2 regions of the Streptomyces sp. NPDC048637 genome follow, and region 1 is predicted to be linked to the other one. Evidence: riboswitches for the same ligand, from Rfam matches in the RefSeq annotation. Region 1 holds a riboswitch; the other holds the start of a gene.
The links. A riboswitch is a leader RNA that binds a small molecule or an ion and turns the genes downstream of it on or off. The one in region 1 is predicted to bind S-adenosylmethionine.
Positions count from the first base shown of each region.

Region 2: linked by a shared signal. The riboswitch ahead of AB0C46_RS40400 (aminotransferase class V-fold PLP-dependent enzyme) and the one ahead of thrC (threonine synthase) in region 1 are both predicted to bind S-adenosylmethionine.

Region 1 covers NZ_JBEZHQ010000018.1:33,471-42,549, forward strand. The annotation lists gene AB0C46_RS22320 (FG-GAP-like repeat-containing protein) at 1-821, opposite strand, end outside; gene AB0C46_RS22325 (hypothetical protein) at 1,061-1,369, shown strand; gene groL (chaperonin GroEL) at 1,540-3,165, opposite strand; gene AB0C46_RS22335 (cold-shock protein) at 3,517-3,720, opposite strand; gene AB0C46_RS22340 (MoaD/ThiS family protein) at 4,144-4,422, opposite strand; gene thrC (threonine synthase) at 4,501-5,781, opposite strand; SAM riboswitch class I at 5,799-5,959, opposite strand; gene AB0C46_RS22350 (glucosyl-3-phosphoglycerate synthase) at 6,130-7,092, shown strand; gene AB0C46_RS22355 (trehalose-6-phosphate synthase) at 7,142-8,665, shown strand; gene otsB (trehalose-phosphatase) at 8,679-9,079, opposite strand, start outside.
Region 2 covers NZ_JBEZHQ010000078.1:1,362-10,440, forward strand. The annotation lists gene AB0C46_RS40365 (Ig-like domain-containing protein) at 1-1,061, shown strand, start outside; gene AB0C46_RS40370 (hypothetical protein) at 1,081-1,482, opposite strand; gene AB0C46_RS40375 (heme-copper oxidase subunit III) at 1,746-2,366, shown strand; gene AB0C46_RS40380 (c-type cytochrome) at 2,444-3,253, shown strand; gene AB0C46_RS40385 (Rieske 2Fe-2S domain-containing protein) at 3,250-4,314, shown strand; gene AB0C46_RS40390 (cytochrome bc complex cytochrome b subunit) at 4,311-5,948, shown strand; gene trpD (anthranilate phosphoribosyltransferase) at 6,089-7,153, shown strand; SAM riboswitch class IV at 7,245-7,362, shown strand; gene AB0C46_RS40400 (aminotransferase class V-fold PLP-dependent enzyme) at 7,533-8,900, shown strand.

The DNA.
Region 1 (9,079 bases):
ACGCGACTGCCGGAGAGGCCGGCCGGGGTGCCGGGCAGGTAGTAATTGGTGCTGAAGTGGGGCGCTTCCCTGTCGTAGGCGCTGACCACCAGATCGGAGTAGCCCTGGCCGGTGACCTCGCCGGAGGTCAGCTGGAGGATGCCGTTGGTGGCCTCGCCGACGATGGGCAGGGCGAGGGCCGTGTGGGCGCCGGGCTTCGCGGCCTTGCTGATACCGCCCTTGAAGAGATGCAGCGTGGCGGAGGAGGCGCCAACCGCCAGATCGACTTTGCCGTCGCGGTCGAAGTCGCCGGCGGCCAGCGCGGCGCCGAAACGGTCGTGCAGGGTGGGGGCGGGGTCGGCGAGAGTGGCGCTGCCCTTTCCGGAGAGGCCGCCGGACGCGCCCCACAGAATCTGCAGGGTGCCGCCGTCGGCGTCGGCCGCGACATCCTCGTGCGGGGCGGCGACGGCGAGGTCGGCGAAGCCGTCGGAGTTGAAGTCGCCGGCGGCGAGGCTTCCGCCGAAGAAGTCGTCGGCCTCGGCCGCGCCGGGCACGCCCGGGGAGTTCTGGCTCAACGTGGTGTGCCGGGAGGCGTCCACGCCGTGCGCCGAACCGTAGAACACGGTGACGGCACCGGCCGCCTTCTTTCCGTCGACGGTCGCGGCGGGCGCGGCCACGGCGAGATCGCGGTAGCCGTCGCCGTTGAAGTCGCCCTGGCGGCCGTTGGCGGCCGACGCGGCGCGGTCCGCGGCGGAGGCGGTGCCGGTGGCGGCCGTCAGCAGGCCGGCCGCCAGCGCGGTGGCGGCCGCGGTGGCCAGGGTCATACGGAGGTGCTTGGGCATGCGGGGCTCTCCTGCTGCCTGCGGGATGCGCGGGGCATCCACTGCTGAATGGTGGGCCGGACGGCCGTGGGCAGCAGAAGGCGTTCTTCCCATGCCCGTACGGCAGTTGGCGCACAGGAGACCCATGAGGGGCGGGGAGGGTTGTGGTGGAGTAGTGAAGACGGCGTGAAGTAGAGGTGTGGGTGGCGGGGTAGGTCCGGGCCGGGGTCCGTACCGGCGGGGCACAGTAGGCTCGGCGCATGGGGATCCGGTTACGCCGCCCGTGGCGCGCCAGGCTGATCGTGGCGGGCACCGCTCTCGTCCTCGCCGTCGGCGGCGTGACAATGCTGCTCTGGAGCGAGATGCCACCGCCGTACGTGCCGCCGCCACAACTGCCCGGTGCGCACGGCATCAGGGTGGTCCAGGCCTACGAGAGCACGCTGGACCTGGATCTCGACACCCCGCCGGAACCGGCCACCGTGGGCGGCGCCGTCCTGCTGGCGGTGAGCGGGGGCCTGTGCGTCGGGGGCTGCTTCATCCGGCGCAAGGAGCAGGCACGGCGCCCCTGATCGCGCCCCTTCCCACAGCAGACCGCCCGCCGGAAACCCCACAGGCCCCCCGCAAACCCCGCAGCCCGCCCCGAAGAACGCCGTCGGGGCGGCACCCCCCAAGAGGAGGGTGCCGCCCCGACGTACGTGTGGACGTGTGATCCAGAGGATCAGCGTTCTGATCCAGAGGATCAGAAGTCCATGTCACCGCCCGGCATGCCGCCCGGAGCGCCCGCCGCGGCGGCCTTCTCCGGCTTGTCGGCGATGACGGCCTCGGTGGTGAGGAAGAGCGCCGCGATGGAGGCGGCGTTCTGCAGCGCGGAGCGCGTGACCTTCGCCGGGTCGATGATGCCCTCGGCGATCATGTCGACGTACTCACCGGTCGCGGCGTTCAGACCGTGACCGACGGCCAGGTTGCGCACCTTCTCCACCACGACGCCGCCCTCAAGGCCGCCGTTGACGGAGATCTGCTTGAGCGGGGCCTCCAGGGCGAGCTTCACGGCGTTGGCGCCGGTCGCCTCGTCACCGTCGAGGTCCAGCTTCTCGAAGACCGAGGAAGCCTGGAGCAGGGCGACGCCACCGCCGGCGACGATGCCCTCCTCGACGGCCGCCTTCGCGTTGCGAACGGCGTCCTCGATGCGGTGCTTGCGCTCCTTGAGCTCGACCTCGGTGGCGGCACCGGCCTTGATGACGGCCACGCCGCCGGCCAGCTTCGCCAGACGCTCCTGGAGCTTCTCGCGGTCGTAGTCCGAGTCGCTGTTCTCGATCTCGGCACGGATCTGGTTGACGCGGCCCTGGACCTGCTCGCTGTCGCCGGCACCGTCGACGATGGTGGTCTCGTCCTTGGTGATGACGACCTTGCGGGCGCGGCCGAGCAGTTCGAGACCGGCGTTCTCCAGCTTGAGGCCGACCTCCTCGGAGATGACGGTGCCACCGGTGAGGATGGCGATGTCGCCGAGCATGGCCTTGCGGCGGTCACCGAAGCCCGGGGCCTTGACGGCGACGGACTTGAAGGTGCCACGGATCTTGTTGACGACCAGGGTCGACAGGGCCTCGCCCTCGACGTCCTCGGCGATGATCAGCAGCGGCTTGCCGGACTGCATGACCTTCTCCAGGAGCGGCAGCAGGTCCTTCACGCTGCCGATCTTGGAGTTGACGATGAGGATGTACGGGTCGTCGAGCGACGCCTCCATACGCTCCATGTCGGTGGCGAAGTACGCCGAGATGTAGCCCTTGTCGAAGCGCATACCCTCGGTGAGCTCCAGCTCCAGACCGAAGGTCTGGGACTCCTCGACGGTGATGACGCCTTCCTTGCCGACCTTGTCCATGGCCTCGGCGATCAGCTCGCCGATCTGGGTGTCAGCGGCGGAGATGGAGGCCGTCGAAGCGATCTGCTCCTTGGTCTCCACGTCCTTGGCCTGCTCCAGCAGGGCGGCGGAGACGGCCTCGACGGCACGCTCGATACCACGCTTGAGGGCCATCGGGTTGGCGCCGGCGGCGACGTTGCGCAGGCCCTCGCGGACCAGGGCCTGGGCCAGGACGGTCGCGGTCGTCGTGCCGTCACCGGCGACGTCGTCCGTCTTCTTCGCGACCTCCTTGACCAGCTCGGCGCCGATCTTCTCGTACGGGTCCTCGAGCTCGATCTCCTTGGCGATGGAAACACCATCGTTGGTGATCGTGGGGGCGCCCCACTTCTTCTCGAGGACGACGTTACGGCCCTTGGGGCCGAGGGTGACCTTGACGGCGTCGGCGAGCTGGTTCATCCCGCGCTCGAGACCGCGCCGTGCCTCCTCGTCGAACGCGATGATCTTGGCCATGTGAAGTGGTCCTCCCGGACTAATGGGGTCTCCCCTGCTCGAACGCAGTTGAGAGCTTGGGGAAGGATTGCTCCGGACCGCGCTGGCGCCCGCGACGGACGGCCTGCAGACCTGTGTGGTTCCTTGCCCCACGCGGCCTACGGGCCTCACCGACCCGGTCCTTCTTTGTCACTCTCACTGGGAGAGTGCTAACGCCAATGATTAGCACTCGTGGGGTGCGAGTGCAAGCGCCCGGATGGCGTCCCGCCCACCCGGCTGACGGCGGAGGGCGGCCGACCGGGGGCACACAGCCGAAGGCCCGTACCCCCCTCAGGGGTACGGGCCTTCCTCACGCAGCAGTTGGTCGGCGCCTCAGCCGGCCACCCGGACCATGTCCGCCTGCGGCCCCTTCTGGCCCTGCGAGATCTCGAACTCGACCCGCTGACCCTCCTCAAGGGTGCGGTAGCCGTCCATCTGGATCGCGCTGTAGTGGACGAAAACATCCGCACCACCGTCGACCGCGATGAAGCCGTACCCCTTCTCCGCGTTGAACCACTTGACGGTGCCCTGAGCCATGCCTAACTCCCCTATTACTGGCCCTTGCGCAGGACCGCACTCCGCGGACCCGGGTCAGACCTCACCCCGCGAAAGGCCCGTGGGGTGTGCGCCGGAACGCGTCGACCGCCGCTGAATGTATCTGCACAGATGCCCAGAGCAACAGGTCAATCGGACGAGAAATCTGGCGCCGGAGAATCGGCAATATGCGGCGAAATCCCGGTTCTCCAGGGCAAGTCGGGCCGGGCATAGCGCACCTAGGCGACAAATACCGCCCACACTTTGGACACAACTGGTCGCGAACACATATGCGTTCGGCACGCTCACGGTGATATCCGGAGGGGGATCACCCCAATGGTATCTCCTTTCACAACACGGAATTGCCCCGTCCGCTTTCTGGCGGACGGGGCAATTCCGGTCATGCAGGAGAAGAGTTGGCGCAAATCAGCAGCCGCCGGCCACCGCCGGAATGATCGAGATGCCGGCGCCGTCCGGGGTCGGCGTCTCCAGGCCCTGCTCGAAGCGCACATCGTCGTCGTTGACGTACACGTTCACGAAGCGGCGCAGCTTGCCGGCGTCGTCCAGCACACGGGCCGCGATGCCCTGGTGGTTCTGCTCCAGGTCGGCGATCACCTCGGAGAGGGTCGCGCCCTCGGCGGGGACCTCGGCCTGGCCACCGGTGTACGTGCGGAGGATGGTGGGGATGCGGACCTTGACGCTCATGGTTCTGCCTTCCAGGGATACGGAGTACGAGTTCGGGGGGCTGTGGCGCGGCCTCGTCCACCGGACGGGCCGGCGGCCTCAGCCGAGGCCGGCCGCGCGGAACGCGTCCAGGTTCGGACGGATCGTGGCCGTGGGCCCGGAGGTCGGGGCGACCGCGTCAAGTGTCTTGAGGCCGTCACCCGTGTTGAGTACGACGGTGGTCAGGGACGGGTCGAGCAGACCCTCCTCGATCAGCTTCTTGGTCACGCCGACGGTCACGCCGCCCGCGGTCTCCGCGAAGATCCCTTCCGTCCTGGCCAGCAGCTTGATGGCGTCCACGACCTGCTCGTCGTTGACATCCTCCACGGCACCGCCCGTACGGCGCGCGATGTCGAGCACATACGGACCGTCGGCCGGGTTGCCGATCGCCAGCGACTTGGCGATGGTGTTCGGCTTCTGCGGGCGCACGACGTCCTGCCCGGCCTTGAAGGCCGTGGACACCGGCGAGCAGCCCTCCGCCTGGGCACCGAAGATCTTGTACGGCTTGTCCTCGACCAGGCCGAGGGCGATCAGCTCCTTGAGCCCCTTGTCGATCTTCGTGAGCTGTGAGCCGGACGCGATCGGGATGACGATCTGGTCCGGGAGCTGCCAGCCCAGCTGCTCGCAGATCTCGTACGCGAGGGTCTTGGAACCCTCGCCGTAGTACGGCCGCAGATTGACGTTGACGAAGCCCCAGCCCTCGCCCAGCGGGTCCCCGATGAGCTCCGAGCAGAAGCGGTTGACGTCGTCGTAGTTGCCCTCGATGCCCACCAGGTCACCGCCGTAGACCGCGGCCATGACGACCTTGCCGGCCTCCAGGTCGTGCGGGATGAAGACGCAGGACTGGAAACCGGCCCGGCTGGCCGCAGCGCCGACCGCACCGGCGAGGTTGCCGGTGGAGGAGCAGGAGAGAGTGGTGAAGCCGAAGGCGCGGGCGGCCTCGACGGCGATCGCCACGACGCGGTCCTTGAAGGAGTGCGTCGGGTTGCCGGAGTCGTCCTTGACGTACAGACCGCCGGTGACGCCCAGCTCGGCGGCGAGCCGGTCGGCCTTGACCAGGTTGGTGAAGCCGGGGTTCAGGTTCGGCTTCTCGGCCACGTCGGTGGGGACGGGCAGCAGCGGGGCGTAGCGCCAGATGCTGTTCGGGCCGGCCTCGATCTGCTTCCGCAGGCTCTCGGGGTCGCCGCTCGGCAGGTCGTACGCGACTTCGAGCGGCCCGAAACATTCCTGGCACGCGAAGATCGGGCCGAGCGGGAAGCGCTGTCCGCACTCGCGGCAGGACAGGGCTGCGGCGGGACCCAGAGCGACGGCGGGGGTGTTTTCGGTGACTTGCACAGCCATGGAGGCGAGGCCCTTTCTCCTCATCTTCCTCGCGGCGCATCTCGTCGCGAGACGGATTTGGCACCTTCCCTAGCCGGGAGCCTCACGCGCGCGGGACGTCAGCGTCCTGGCGGCAAGACCGGCTGGAGGGTTGCCGGGGCTTCAACGGGCCGTATCCCTCTGCCCCTCTGGATGAGCGGTATGGCGCTGGGCCGAAACCCAGGCGTTTGTGGCGCGGACCCCGACATGCGACGGCCATCCGCGTTGTTCAAGACTGTAACCGAAGGCACTGACAGTTGAGATAGTCGTCCGAACCGCGAGATGGATCACACAGGCCGCCGATCGGGCGGCGACCGAGGAGTCGTAGACGTGCTGGAAGAGGTGGAGGGCTGGCTGAGCAGCCACTCCTGGTCCGCCGCGGACCGCCCGCTGGGGCAGCTGCTGGAGGCGAAGCGCCAGACGGGCCGTACGGTCAGTGTCGTGCTGCCCGCGCTCGACGAGGAAGCCACGGTCGGGGCGATCGTCGCGGTGATCCGTGCCGAGCTGATGACCGAGGCGGTCCCGCTCGTCGATGAGCTGGTGGTGCTGGACTCCGGCTCCACCGACCGCACCGCCGAGGTCGCGGCGGCGGCCGGCGCCCGGGTCGTACCCCGCGACAGCGTCCTGCCACGGCTGCCCGCGCTGCCCGGCAAGGGAGAGGTGCTCTGGCGCTCCCTGCTGGCCACGACCGGCGACATCATCTGCTTCATCGACGCCGACCTGCGCGACTTCTCCCCCGCCTTCGTCTCCGGGATCATCGGCCCGCTGCTGACGGATCCGGACATCCAGTTCGTGAAGGCGATGTACGACCGCCCGCTGGAGACCGGCGGCGAAGGCGCCGGGGCCGGCCAGGGCGGCCGGGTGACGGAGCTGGTCGCCCGCCCCCTCCTCAATCTCCACTGGCCGCAGCTGGCCGGCTTCGTCCAGCCCCTGGGCGGCGAGTACGCGGCCCGCCGCTCCCTGCTGGAGCTGCTGCCCTTCCCGGTCGGCTACGGCGTGGAGCTCGGCCTGCTCGTCGACGCCCTGCACACCGTCGGCCTCGACGCCCTCGCCCAGGTGGACGTCGGCGTACGCAGACACCGCCACCAGGACGGCCAGGCCCTGGGCCGGATGGCCGCCGCGATCTACCGCACCGCCCAACTACGCCTGACCCGCGGCCACTTGGTCCGCCCCCGGCTCACCCAGTTCGACCGCGGCGACGAGGGCTTCGTCCCCCGCACGACGGACGTGGACACCGAGGAACGCCCCCCGATGGCCGAAATCCCGGAGTACGCGGCACGACGGGCGGCGTGAGCCGCGCTCCGTACGTTTGCGCGGATCTGTGGCGGGTTACTTTCGCGACATGGTCTCCGAGCGCAGTGCGGTGCAAGCAGGTGCTGAGGTTCTTGTCGCGTCCAATCGCGGGCCGGTGTCGTACGGCCTGGGGGAGGACGGGACGCTGACCGCCAAGCGGGGTGGTGGTGGGCTGGTGTCCGGGCTGTCGGCGATCGGGCCCGAGACGGATGCGGTGTGGGTGTGTGCCGCGCTCGGTGACGGCGACCGGGAGGCCGTGCGGCGGACGGGTGGTGTGCTGGAGCCGGGCGATACGGGTGGACAGCGCGTCCGGATGCTGGACATTCCGGCCGAGGTGCATGCCGCCGCCTACAACGGCATCGCGAATTCGGTGCTGTGGTTCGTTCACCACATGCTCTATCAGACCCCGCTGGAACCGGTCTTCGATGCGGAGTTCCGGGCGCAGTGGGCGGCCTACGAGACGTACAACGCGGCCTTCGCCGATGCGCTGGCCGAGGGTGCGGCGCCCGGCGCGGCCGTCCTCGTGCAGGACTATCACCTGGCGCTGGTGCCCGGCATGCTCCGCGAGCGCCGTCCCGATCTGCGCATCGCGCACTTCTCCCACACCCCGTGGGCCCCCGCCGAGTACTTCGCGATGCTGCCCGACGACATCCAGCGGAAGCTGGCGCTGGGCATCCTCGGTGCCGACCGGGCGAACTTCCTCACCCGGCGGTGGGCCGAGAACTTCGTGGCCTGCGCCGAGACCGGGCTCGGCGGGCAGTGCGAGCGCGTCCGGCCGGAGGACGGGGCGCCCGGCATCGTGGCGCTCGTGCCGGAGCGCAAGGCGCGCACGACCTGGATCGGTGTGCACGGCCTCGGTGCCGACGCCGATTTCCTGCGCGAGCGCGCGCACCGCCCCGACGTCGAGGAGCGGATGGCGGCGCTGCGTACCGAGATCGGCGGGCCGGGGCGCCGGACCATCGTCCGTGTGGACCGCACCGAACTCTCCAAGAACATCGTGCGCGGCCTGCTCGCCTACCGGCAGCTGCTCGCCGACCACCCCGAGTGGCGCGAGCGAGTGGTGCACCTCGCCTTCGCCTATCCCTCGCGCCAGGATCTCGCCGTCTACCGCGACTACACCGCCGAGGTCCAGCGGGTGGCCGAGGCCATCAACGCCGAATACGGGACGGCGGGTTGGCAGCCGGTCCTGCTGCACGTCAAGGACGATTTCGCCCGCTCGCTGGCCGCCTACCGGCTCGCGGACGTGGCACTCGTCAACCCGATCAGGGACGGTATGAACCTGGTCGCCAAGGAGATCCCGGTGGTGTCGGACGCCGGCTGCGTGCTGGTGCTGTCGCGGGAGGCGGGCGCGCACGAGGAACTCGGCGCGCATGCCCTCACCGTCAATCCGTACGACGTCGTCGGCACCGCCGAGGCGCTGCACGAGGCGCTGTCGATGGACGACGGCGAGCGCGCGGCGCGCACCGAGCGGCTGGCCGCGGCGGCCACCGCGCTGCCGCCCGCCCGGTGGTTCCTGGACCAGCTGCGGGAGCTGCGGGGGGAGGACGCTCAGGAGGGTTCGCCGCCCGCCTGAGGCGCGTCCCCGCCTACGCCCCGTGCGCCCCGCTTTCGTCCAGCCGGGTCGCCAGGGCGCCGAGCAGGCCGACGACCCCGGCCGGGCCGTCGACGACCAGGTCGGCGCGTTCGGCGAGTTCGGTGACCTCGTTGCTGCCGCTGCAGACCAGGACGCCCGTGAGGCCGTCGGAGCGGAGCTTTTCGACGGCGGCGAAGGCGGCCAGGTCGCCGAGGTCGTCGCCGGCGTAGAGGACGGTGGCGGCGCCGGTCTCGCGGACCCATTCGGCGAGGGCGACGCCCTTGTCCATACCGGGCGGGCGGAGTTCCAGGACGAGGCGGCCCGGTTCGACGATCAGGCCATGGCGTTCGGCGAGCGCGGTGAGCGGGCCGCGCAGCTGGTCGAAGGCGTCCTGGGGGTCGGTGGCGCGGCGGG
Region 2 (9,079 bases), on a different contig from region 1:
ACGCACGGATCACCGACGTCACGGCCACCGATTCCACCGGCCGCTTCGTCCACGGCGAGCTGAGCGCCGACGGCAGGCACTGGCGTACCACCGTGCCACTGGCCGCCGGCACCCGCTACACGGTGCAGGTGAGCACCGAGGAGGAGGACGGTTCGCCCGGCCGCAAGACGCTCGTGGTCAACACCGAGGACGCGGACGGCCAGTTGACCGCCGCCTTCGGGCCGGAGGCCGGCGAGTACGGGGTCGGCCAGCCGGTCACCGCGGAGCTGAGCCGGCCCATCAAGGACGCGAAGGCCCGCGCCATCGTGGAGAGCGCCCTGAAGGTCGACTCCATGCCGCGGGTCCAGGGCGCCTGGCACTGGGTGGACGACAAGAAGCTGCACTTCCGCCCGAAGGAGTACTGGCCCGCCCACGCCACGATCTCGGTGCACAGCAACCTGGCGGGCCTGAAGATCGCCAAGGGGCTCTACGGAGGCCCGTCCAAGCCCGTGAAGCTCACCACCGGCGACCGCGTGGAGGCCGTCACCGACGCGGGCACGCACCAGATGACGGTGTGGCGCAACGGTGAGTCGATCAAGACCGTCCCCGTGACCACCGGCAAGCCCGGCTTCTCCACCCGCAACGGCGTCAAGGTCGTCCTCGCCAAGGAGAGCTTCGTACGGATGCGCAGCTCGACCGTCGGCATCGCCGCCGGCTCGGAGTCCTACGATCTGCCGGTCTACTGGGCCACCCGGGTGACCTGGAGCGGCGAATACGTCCACGCCGCACCCTGGTCCGTCGGCTCGCAGGGCGCGGCGAACGTCAGCCACGGCTGTACGGGCATGTCCACGGGCAACGCCCAGTGGTTCTTCAACACCGTGCGGGTCGGCGACGTCGTCAAGGTCATCAACAGCGGCGGCGAGACCATGACGGCGTTCGACAACGGCTTCGGTGACTGGAACATGCCCTGGAAGGAATGGCGGGACGGCAGCGCGCTGAAGAGCAAGGCCTCCAGCACCACTGGAGCGGCCGAGCGAGCGCAGAACCCGGTCGGCGACGCCCGGTTGCGCCCGAGGATCTGAGCGCCGCCCAGCAGGCCGCTCAGGCCTGTACGAGGTTCTTCCGGCGCAGCAGCCCGGCCAGGGCGTCGGCGAAGGCCACCGGGTCCAGCGGATGGGTCACCGCGGCATCCGCCCGGCTCCAGGTGGCCAGCCAGGCGTCCTGGGGGCGGCCGATCAGCAGCAGTACCGGCGGGCACCGGAAGATCTCGTCCTTGATCTGCCGGCAGACGCCCATGCCGCCCGCGGGCGCGGTCTCGCCGTCCAGTACACAGACGTCGATGCCGCCCTGCTCCAGGGCTGTCAGGACGGCCGGTGCGGTGGCGCACTCCAGGATCTCGATCTGCGGGGCATCGGCGGCGGGCCGCCGTCCGGCCGCCAGCCGGACCTGCTCGCGGGTGTGGGCGTTGTCGCTGTAGACCAGCACCGTGGCAGTCGCCTGCATCGTTCCTCCACGCTTCGTAGCGGCACAGCATCGGGTGGGGCGGATGCTACTCCCGCGGGGGGCGCCCGCAGGAGGGGTTGACCGGATCCAAGATCTGCCCGACGGCCCGTCAGGACCGGTGCCGGCGGGGCCGCGGCTCCGTGGCCGGACGGGTGCGTCCCTCCTTCGAGCGACCGCCGAAACGGTCCGTACGAGCAGGGCATACGTCCTTGACACACCGAACGGCACCCCCCGGAGTGAGGGCGGGATAAGCGACCGACATAATGTCGGTCGTGGCGACAGCAACGACAGTAGAAACCGGGCACGCGCACCCGTCGGTCAATCGGCCGAACCTCACCAGCGTCGGAACCATCATCTGGCTGAGTTCCGAGCTGATGTTCTTCGCGGCCCTCTTCGCGATGTACTTCACCCTTCGATCGGTGACCGGATCCGAGTATTGGAAGGAATCCGCCGATGCGCTGAATCTTCCGTTCTCCGCGACCAACACCACGATCCTGGTGCTCAGCTCTCTGACCTGCCAGCTCGGCGTTTTCGCGGCCGAGCGTGGCAATGTCAAGAAGCTCCGGGCCTGGTTCGTGGTCACCTTCGTCATGGGTGCGATCTTCATCGGTGGTCAGGTCTTCGAGTACACGGAGCTGGTCAAGCACGAGGGCCTGTCGCTCTCGTCCGGCCCGTACGGCTCGGTGTTCTACCTGACCACCGGCTTCCACGGACTGCATGTGACGGGCGGTCTGATCGCCTTCCTGCTGGTCCTGGGCAGGACGTACGCGGCCAAGAGGTTCACCCACACGCAGGCCACCGCGGCCATCGTCGTGTCCTACTACTGGCACTTCGTCGATGTCGTCTGGATCGGCCTCTTCGCCACGATCTACCTGATCAAGTAGTCCGGGCCCGTACCGGCTCGTATCAGACAGACATATCCAAAGCATCGACGCAGAAGATCCTGACACCGGGGTAATCCGTGAAAAAGCTCTCCGCACGACGGCGCCATCCGCTGGCGGCGCTCGTCGTCCTACTCTTCGCGCTGGCGGTCACTGGGGGGCTGTACGCCGCGTTCGCGCCGGCGGACAAGGCTCAGGCCGATGACACCGCCCAGTCCCTTGCCATCAAGGAGGGCAAGAAGCTCTTCGCCGTGGGCTGCGCCAGCTGCCACGGCACCGGCGGTCAGGGCACCTCCGACGGCCCCAGCCTGGTCGGCGTCGGCGCCGCAGCCGTGGACTTCCAGGTGGGCACCGGCCGTATGCCGGCCCAGCAGCCCGGCGCCCAGGTGCCGCGGAAGAAGAACATCTACACCAACGCCCAGATCGACCAGCTCTCGGCCTACGTGGCCTCGCTGGGCGCCGGCCCGACCGTGCCGGACAAGGAGCAGTACAGCCCCGACGGTGCCGACATCGGCAAGGGCGGCGAGCTGTTCCGCACCAACTGCGCGCAGTGCCACAACTTCACCGGTAAGGGCGGCGCCCTGACCGACGGCAAGTACGCACCGACGCTTGAGGGCGTGAACCCGAAGCACATCTACGAGGCCATGGAGACCGGCCCGCAGAACATGCCTTCCTTCGGTGACGGCTCGCTGTCGCAGCAGAACAAGAAGGACATCATCGCGTACCTCGACGCCGTCAACGGTGATGAATCCGAGAGCCCCGGCGGCCTCGACCTCGGCGGTCTCGGTCCGGTCAGTGAGGGTCTCTTCGGCTACATCTTCGGCCTGGGCTCGCTGGTCGCGGTCGCCATCTGGGTCGCAGCCCGGACTACGAAGGCCAAGAAGTCATGAGCGAGACTGGACGACACGAAGACGTGCCAGAAGAAACCCTTCCCGGTGAGCGGGAGACGGCTCACGAAGGCGTGGTGACCACGGCGGACAACCCGTTCGCCGACCCGGGTCTGCCGCCCCACGAGCACCGCACCCAGGACATCGACGAGCAGGCCGCCAAGCGCTCCGAGCGCACCGTGGCCCTCCTCTTCATCGTGTCGATGTTCGCCACGGTCGCCTTCATCGCCTCGTACGTGGCGATCCCGATCGACAAGAACGTCTACATCTGGCCGATCGGCAACATCAGCGCGCTGAACTTCGCGCTCGGTCTGACGCTCGGCGCGGCGCTCTTCTGCATCGGCGCCGGCGCGGTCCACTGGGCCCGCACGCTGATGTCGGACGAGGAGGTCGCCGACGAGCGCCACCCGATCGAGGCGCCGCCGGAGGTCAAGGCCAAGGTGATGGCGGACTTCGCACAGGGTGCGAAGGAGTCACAGGTCGGCCGCCGCAAGCTGATCCGCAACACGATGTTCGGTGCGCTGGCCCTGGTGCCGCTCTCCGGTGTCGTGCTGCTGCGTGACCTCGGGCCGCTGCCCGGGAACAAGCTGCGCACCACGGGCTGGAAGAAGGGCGTCCGCCTGGTCAACCAGTCCACCAACCTCCCGCTGCGTCCCGAGGACATCGCGGTCGGCTCCCTCACCTTCGCCAAGCCCGAGGGCCTGGAGGAGCACGATGAGGACTTCAACCAGCAGATCGCCAAGGACGCCCTGATGCTCGTGCGGATCCAGCCGCAGAACATCAAGGACAAGCACGAACTCTCCTGGTCGCACGAGGGCATCGTGGCGTACTCGAAGATCTGCACCCACGTGGGCTGCCCGATCAGCCTGTACGAGCAGCAGACGCACCACGTGCTCTGCCCCTGCCACCAGTCGACGTTCGACCTCTCTGACGGTGGTCGGGTGATCTTCGGTCCGGCCGGACACGCCCTGCCGCAGCTGCACATCACGGAGAAGGACGGCTTCCTGGAGGCCGCAAGCGGCTTCGAGGAGCCCGTCGGCCCGAGCTTCTGGGAGCGCGGATGAGTAACGAGACGAGCGGGTCCAACCCGCGCCGTGGCCAGGCGCCGCGGGGCGAGCGGATCGCCGACTGGGCGGACGGCCGGCTGGGCATCTACAGCCTGGCCAAGTCCAACATGCGCAAGATCTTCCCGGACCACTGGTCCTTCATGCTGGGTGAGGTCGCGCTTTACAGCTTCATCATCATCATCCTGACCGGTGTCTATCTGACGCTGTTCTTCCACCCGAGCATGGCCGAGGTGACCTATCACGGTTCCTACGTGCCCATGCAGGGAATCCGGATGACGCAGGCCTTCGAGTCGACGCTGAACATCAGCTTCGACGTGCGTGGCGGTCTGCTGATCCGGCAGATCCACCACTGGGCCGCGCTGGTGTTCCTGGCCGCGATGATGGTCCACATGATGCGGGTGTTCTTCACCGGCGCCTTCCGCAAGCCGCGCGAGGTCAACTGGCTGTTCGGCTTCCTGCTGCTCGTGCTGGGCATGTTCACCGGCTTCACCGGCTACTCGCTCCCCGACGACCTGCTCTCCGGTACCGGTGTGCGGTTCATCGAGGGCGTCATCCTGGCGATGCCGCTGGTCGGTTCGTACCTGCAGTTCTTCATCTTCGGCGGGGAGTTCCCGGGACACGACATCATCCCGCGGTTCTTCACGGTGCACGTCCTGCTGCTGCCGGGCATCATGCTCGGCCTGCTGGTGGCGCACCTGATCCTGGTCTTCTACCACAAGCACACCCAGTTCCCGGGTGCCGGCAAGACCAACAACAACGTCGTGGGCATGCCGCTGCTGCCGGTCTACATGGCCAAGGCCGGAGGCTTCTTCTTCCTGGTCTTCGGTGTGATCGCGGTGATCTCCGCGGTCGCCAGCATCAACCCGGTGTGGGCGATCGGCCCCTACCGGCCGGACCAGGTGTCCACCGGCGCCCAGCCCGACTGGTACATGGGCTTCGCCGAGGGTCTGGTGCGTGTCATGCCGGGCTGGGAGTGGAACTTCTGGGGCCACACCCTCAACTTCGGTGTGCTGATCCCGATCGTGATCTTCCCGCTGGTCCTGGTCGCGATCGCGGTCTACCCGTTCATCGAGTCCTGGGTCAAGGGCGACAAGCGCGAGCACCACATCCTGGACCGCCCGCGCAACGTCCCGACCCGTACCGGCTTCGGTGTCGCCTGGCTCGTCGCGTACTTCGTGATGCTGATCGGTGGTGGCAACGACCTCTGGGCCACGCACTTCCACCTGTCGCTCAACTCGCTCACGTGGTTCGTCCGGATCGGATTCTTCGTCCTTCCGGTGCTGGCCTTCATCGCCACCAAGCGGATCTGCCTGGGTCTGCAGCGGCGCGACAAGGACAAGGTGCTGCACGGCCGCGAGTCCGGCATCATCAAGCGCCTGCCGCACGGTGAGTTCATCGAGGTCCACGAGCCGCTCGACCAGGAGCAGCTGCACGTGCTCACCCAGCACGAGCAGCCCGAGCCGCTCGAGCTGGGCCCGGAGGTCGACGAGAACGGTGTGGAGCGCAAGCTGTCGCGCTCGCAGAAGCTGCGCGCCAAGCTCTCGAAGGCCTACTACGGCGACGACAACGTCATCCCGAAGGCCACGGTCGAGGAGTACAAGGAGATCAGCAGCGGCCACGGCCACCACTGATCACCGCGGCGCTTCGTAGCGCACCGTAGGGAGTACGCCACCCAGAGGGCCCCGTCCGATGATCGGACGGGGCCCTCCGGCGTGCCCGGCGGGTCGATAGGGTGACGGCATAAGCAGGAGACAATCCAGGAGTGTGGACCATGAACGTTGTGACCCCGGTTGGCGGCGACAGCGTGGCGGCCCACACCTGGCCGGACCTCCTCAACGCCCTGCTCGCCGGCCGTGACCTCAGCGCGGACGACACCGCATGGGCGATGGACAAGATCATGCGGGGCGAGGCCAGCGACGCCCAGATCGCCGGGTTCGCGGTCGCGCTGCGCGCCAAGGGCGAGACCGTCGCCGAGATCTCCGGCCTGGTGCGCACCATGTACGCGCACGCCCGGCTGATCGAGGTGCCGGGCCCCAGCGTCGACATCGTCGGCACCGGCGGCGACGGCGCCAAGACCGTCAACATCTCCACGATGTCCTCGATCGTGGTCGCCGGCACCGGCGCCAAGGTCGTCAAGCACGGCAACCGCGCCGCCTCCTCGGCCAGCGGTGCCTCCGATGTCCTGGAGAAGCTCGGCGTCAATCTCGACCTCACCCCGCAGCGGGTCACCGAGGTCGCCCAGGAAGCGGGCATCACCTTCTGCTTCGCGGTGAAGTTCCACCCCTCACTGCGGCACGTCGCCAACGCGCGGGCCCAGCTCGGCATCCGCACCACCTTCAACGTGCTGGGCCCGCTGACCAACCCCGCCAAGGTCCGCGCCCAGGCGACCGGTGTCGCGGACGCCCGGATGGCGCCGATCCTGGCCGGGGTGCTCGCCGAGCGCGGCTCGTCGGCACTGGTCTTCCGCGGCGACGACGGCCTGGACGAGCTGACCACGACCGCGACCTCCCGGGTGTGGATCGTCCGGGACGGCACGGTCCGCGAGGAGCCCTTCGACCCCCGGGACGTGGGCATTCCCCTGGTGCCGGTGGAGGCGCTGCGCGGGGCGGACGCCTCGTACAACGCGGATGTGGCCCGCCGGCTGCTGGACGGGGAGACCGGCCCGGTGCGCGACGCGGTGCTGCTGAACTCCGCGGCGGCGCTGGTCGCGCTGGAGCCGACGGACGCTCCGCTGGCCGAGCAGATCCGGGCCGGGATGGAGCGGGCCGCCGCCTCGGTCGATTCCGGAGCGGCCAAGGCGGCGCTGGAGCGCTGGGTGGCCGCCAGCAACACATGAGCGCGCCGTGACGCAGGGTGTGACGCAAGGCTCAGTCCGTCATACGGACCGGGCCTTGCGCCTCTTTGCCCATGTGGCATGATTCTGCCCAGGTCACGAGTGACAGCGATGCAGGCCCCGGCCCGCTGTCCGGCAACCCTCCTTCCGTGGCGGGGTGCCCCGGGTGATGACCAGGCCGTAGGCAGCGAGGTCTGCGGCAAGCGCGGATCCCTCGCCAGGGATCCTGGTCCCCGAGGGAGAACTTCCGTGAATCAGCGAATGCGATAGGGCCCGACGGCCCCTTCTCCGCATCCCTTTTTCTTTCCCGCCGCGGTGCCCCGGCGCGTCCTGTCGCACCCCCGCCCGCAGCGAATTCGCTTACCTCTTACGGGAGTTCGCCATGTCCGTTTCCGCCGTTGCCGCCGACCGTTCCGTTTGTGCCCCGCTGCCGGTTCTCGGCCGGGATGTTCTCGTCCCGCTCGTGACCGGTGGCGAGGTCGACTACGCCGCGCTGGACTATGCCGCCAGCGCCCCTGCGCTGCAGCGGGTCTGGGACGACGTGGCTGCCTACGCCCCCTACTACGGCAGCGTGCACCGCGGCGCCGGATACCTCTCGCAGCTGTCCACCGACCTCTTCGAGAACAGCCGCCGGACCATCGGTGAGTTCCTCGGCTGCCGGGACGAGGACCAGGTCGTCTTCACCCGCTCCACCACCGACTCGCTGAACCTGCTCGCCGCCGTACTCCCGCAGGGCACCCGGGTGTTCGTCTTCGAGACCGAGCACCATGCTTCGCTGCTGCCCTGGGAGCAGCGCCCGGATGTCGCGGTGACCTACCTCAACGCCCCCCGCACCCCGCAGCAGGCGGTGGACACCCTGGAGAAGGCGCTGGCCGCACGCGAGCCCTACGGCCCGGCGCTGGTCTGCGTGACCGGTGCGTCGAATGTGACCGGGGAGCTGTGGCCGGTGCAGGAGCTGGCGGCCGCCGCGCATGCGCACGGCGCCCGGATCGTGCTGGACGCGGCGCAGCTCGTCCCGCACCACCCGGTGGACCTCGGGGAACTGGACGTGGACTGGGTCGCCTTCTCCGGACACAAGCTGTACGCGCCGTTCGGCGCAGGGGTGCTGGCCGGCCGCGCGGACTGGCTGCGGGACGCCGAGCCGTACCTGGCGGGCGGCGGCGCCAGCCGCAAGGTCTCCCGGCGCACGGACGGCGGGGTCGACGTCGAGTGGCACACCACCGCGGCCCGGCACGAGGCCGGTTCGCCCAACGTCATCGGCGCCTACGCCATCGCCTCCGCCTGCCAGGCGCTGACCGAGGCCGGCTTCGAGGGCCTGGTCGCCCGCGAGCAGGAGCTGATCGCCCGCCTCCGCTCAGGCCTGGCCGACGTACCCGAGGCCGCCGTGCTCTCCCTCTTCGGCGACGACGCCGCACGGGTGGGCGTCCTCTCCTTCGTCGTCGAGGGCTGGAACAGCTCACACTTCGCTGCCGCGCTGTCGGCGGAGTACGGCATCGGCGTCCGCGACGGCCTGTTCTGCGCCCACCCCCTCGTCCGCACCCTCCTGGGCAGCGAGCCGCAGGACCCGGGGGAGTGCGGCGCCCCCGACGCCGCCCCCGGCGAGAAGTCCCTGAACGCCATCCGCGTCAGCCTGGGCGTTGGCACGCCGGATGAGCACGTCGACCGCTTCCTCCGCGCGGTCAAGGAACTGGTGACGAATGGCGCCCGCTGGAACTACCGTACGGAGGACGGGCGTTGTGTACCCGCGTAGCGGGTAGCGCGTAGCGCTTAGCTTTCCCACGTTTTCGGCTGTCCCGCCGTGGTGGTTTCTCGCCGTTGCGGGTCCGCTGCGCGGGGCGTGGGCGCGGGTGATGTTTGCGGGTGCCCCGCCGTTGCGCCTGCGGCGGGCGGGGTCCGCTGCGCGGGGCTGTGGGTGCGGTGACGGGCCTC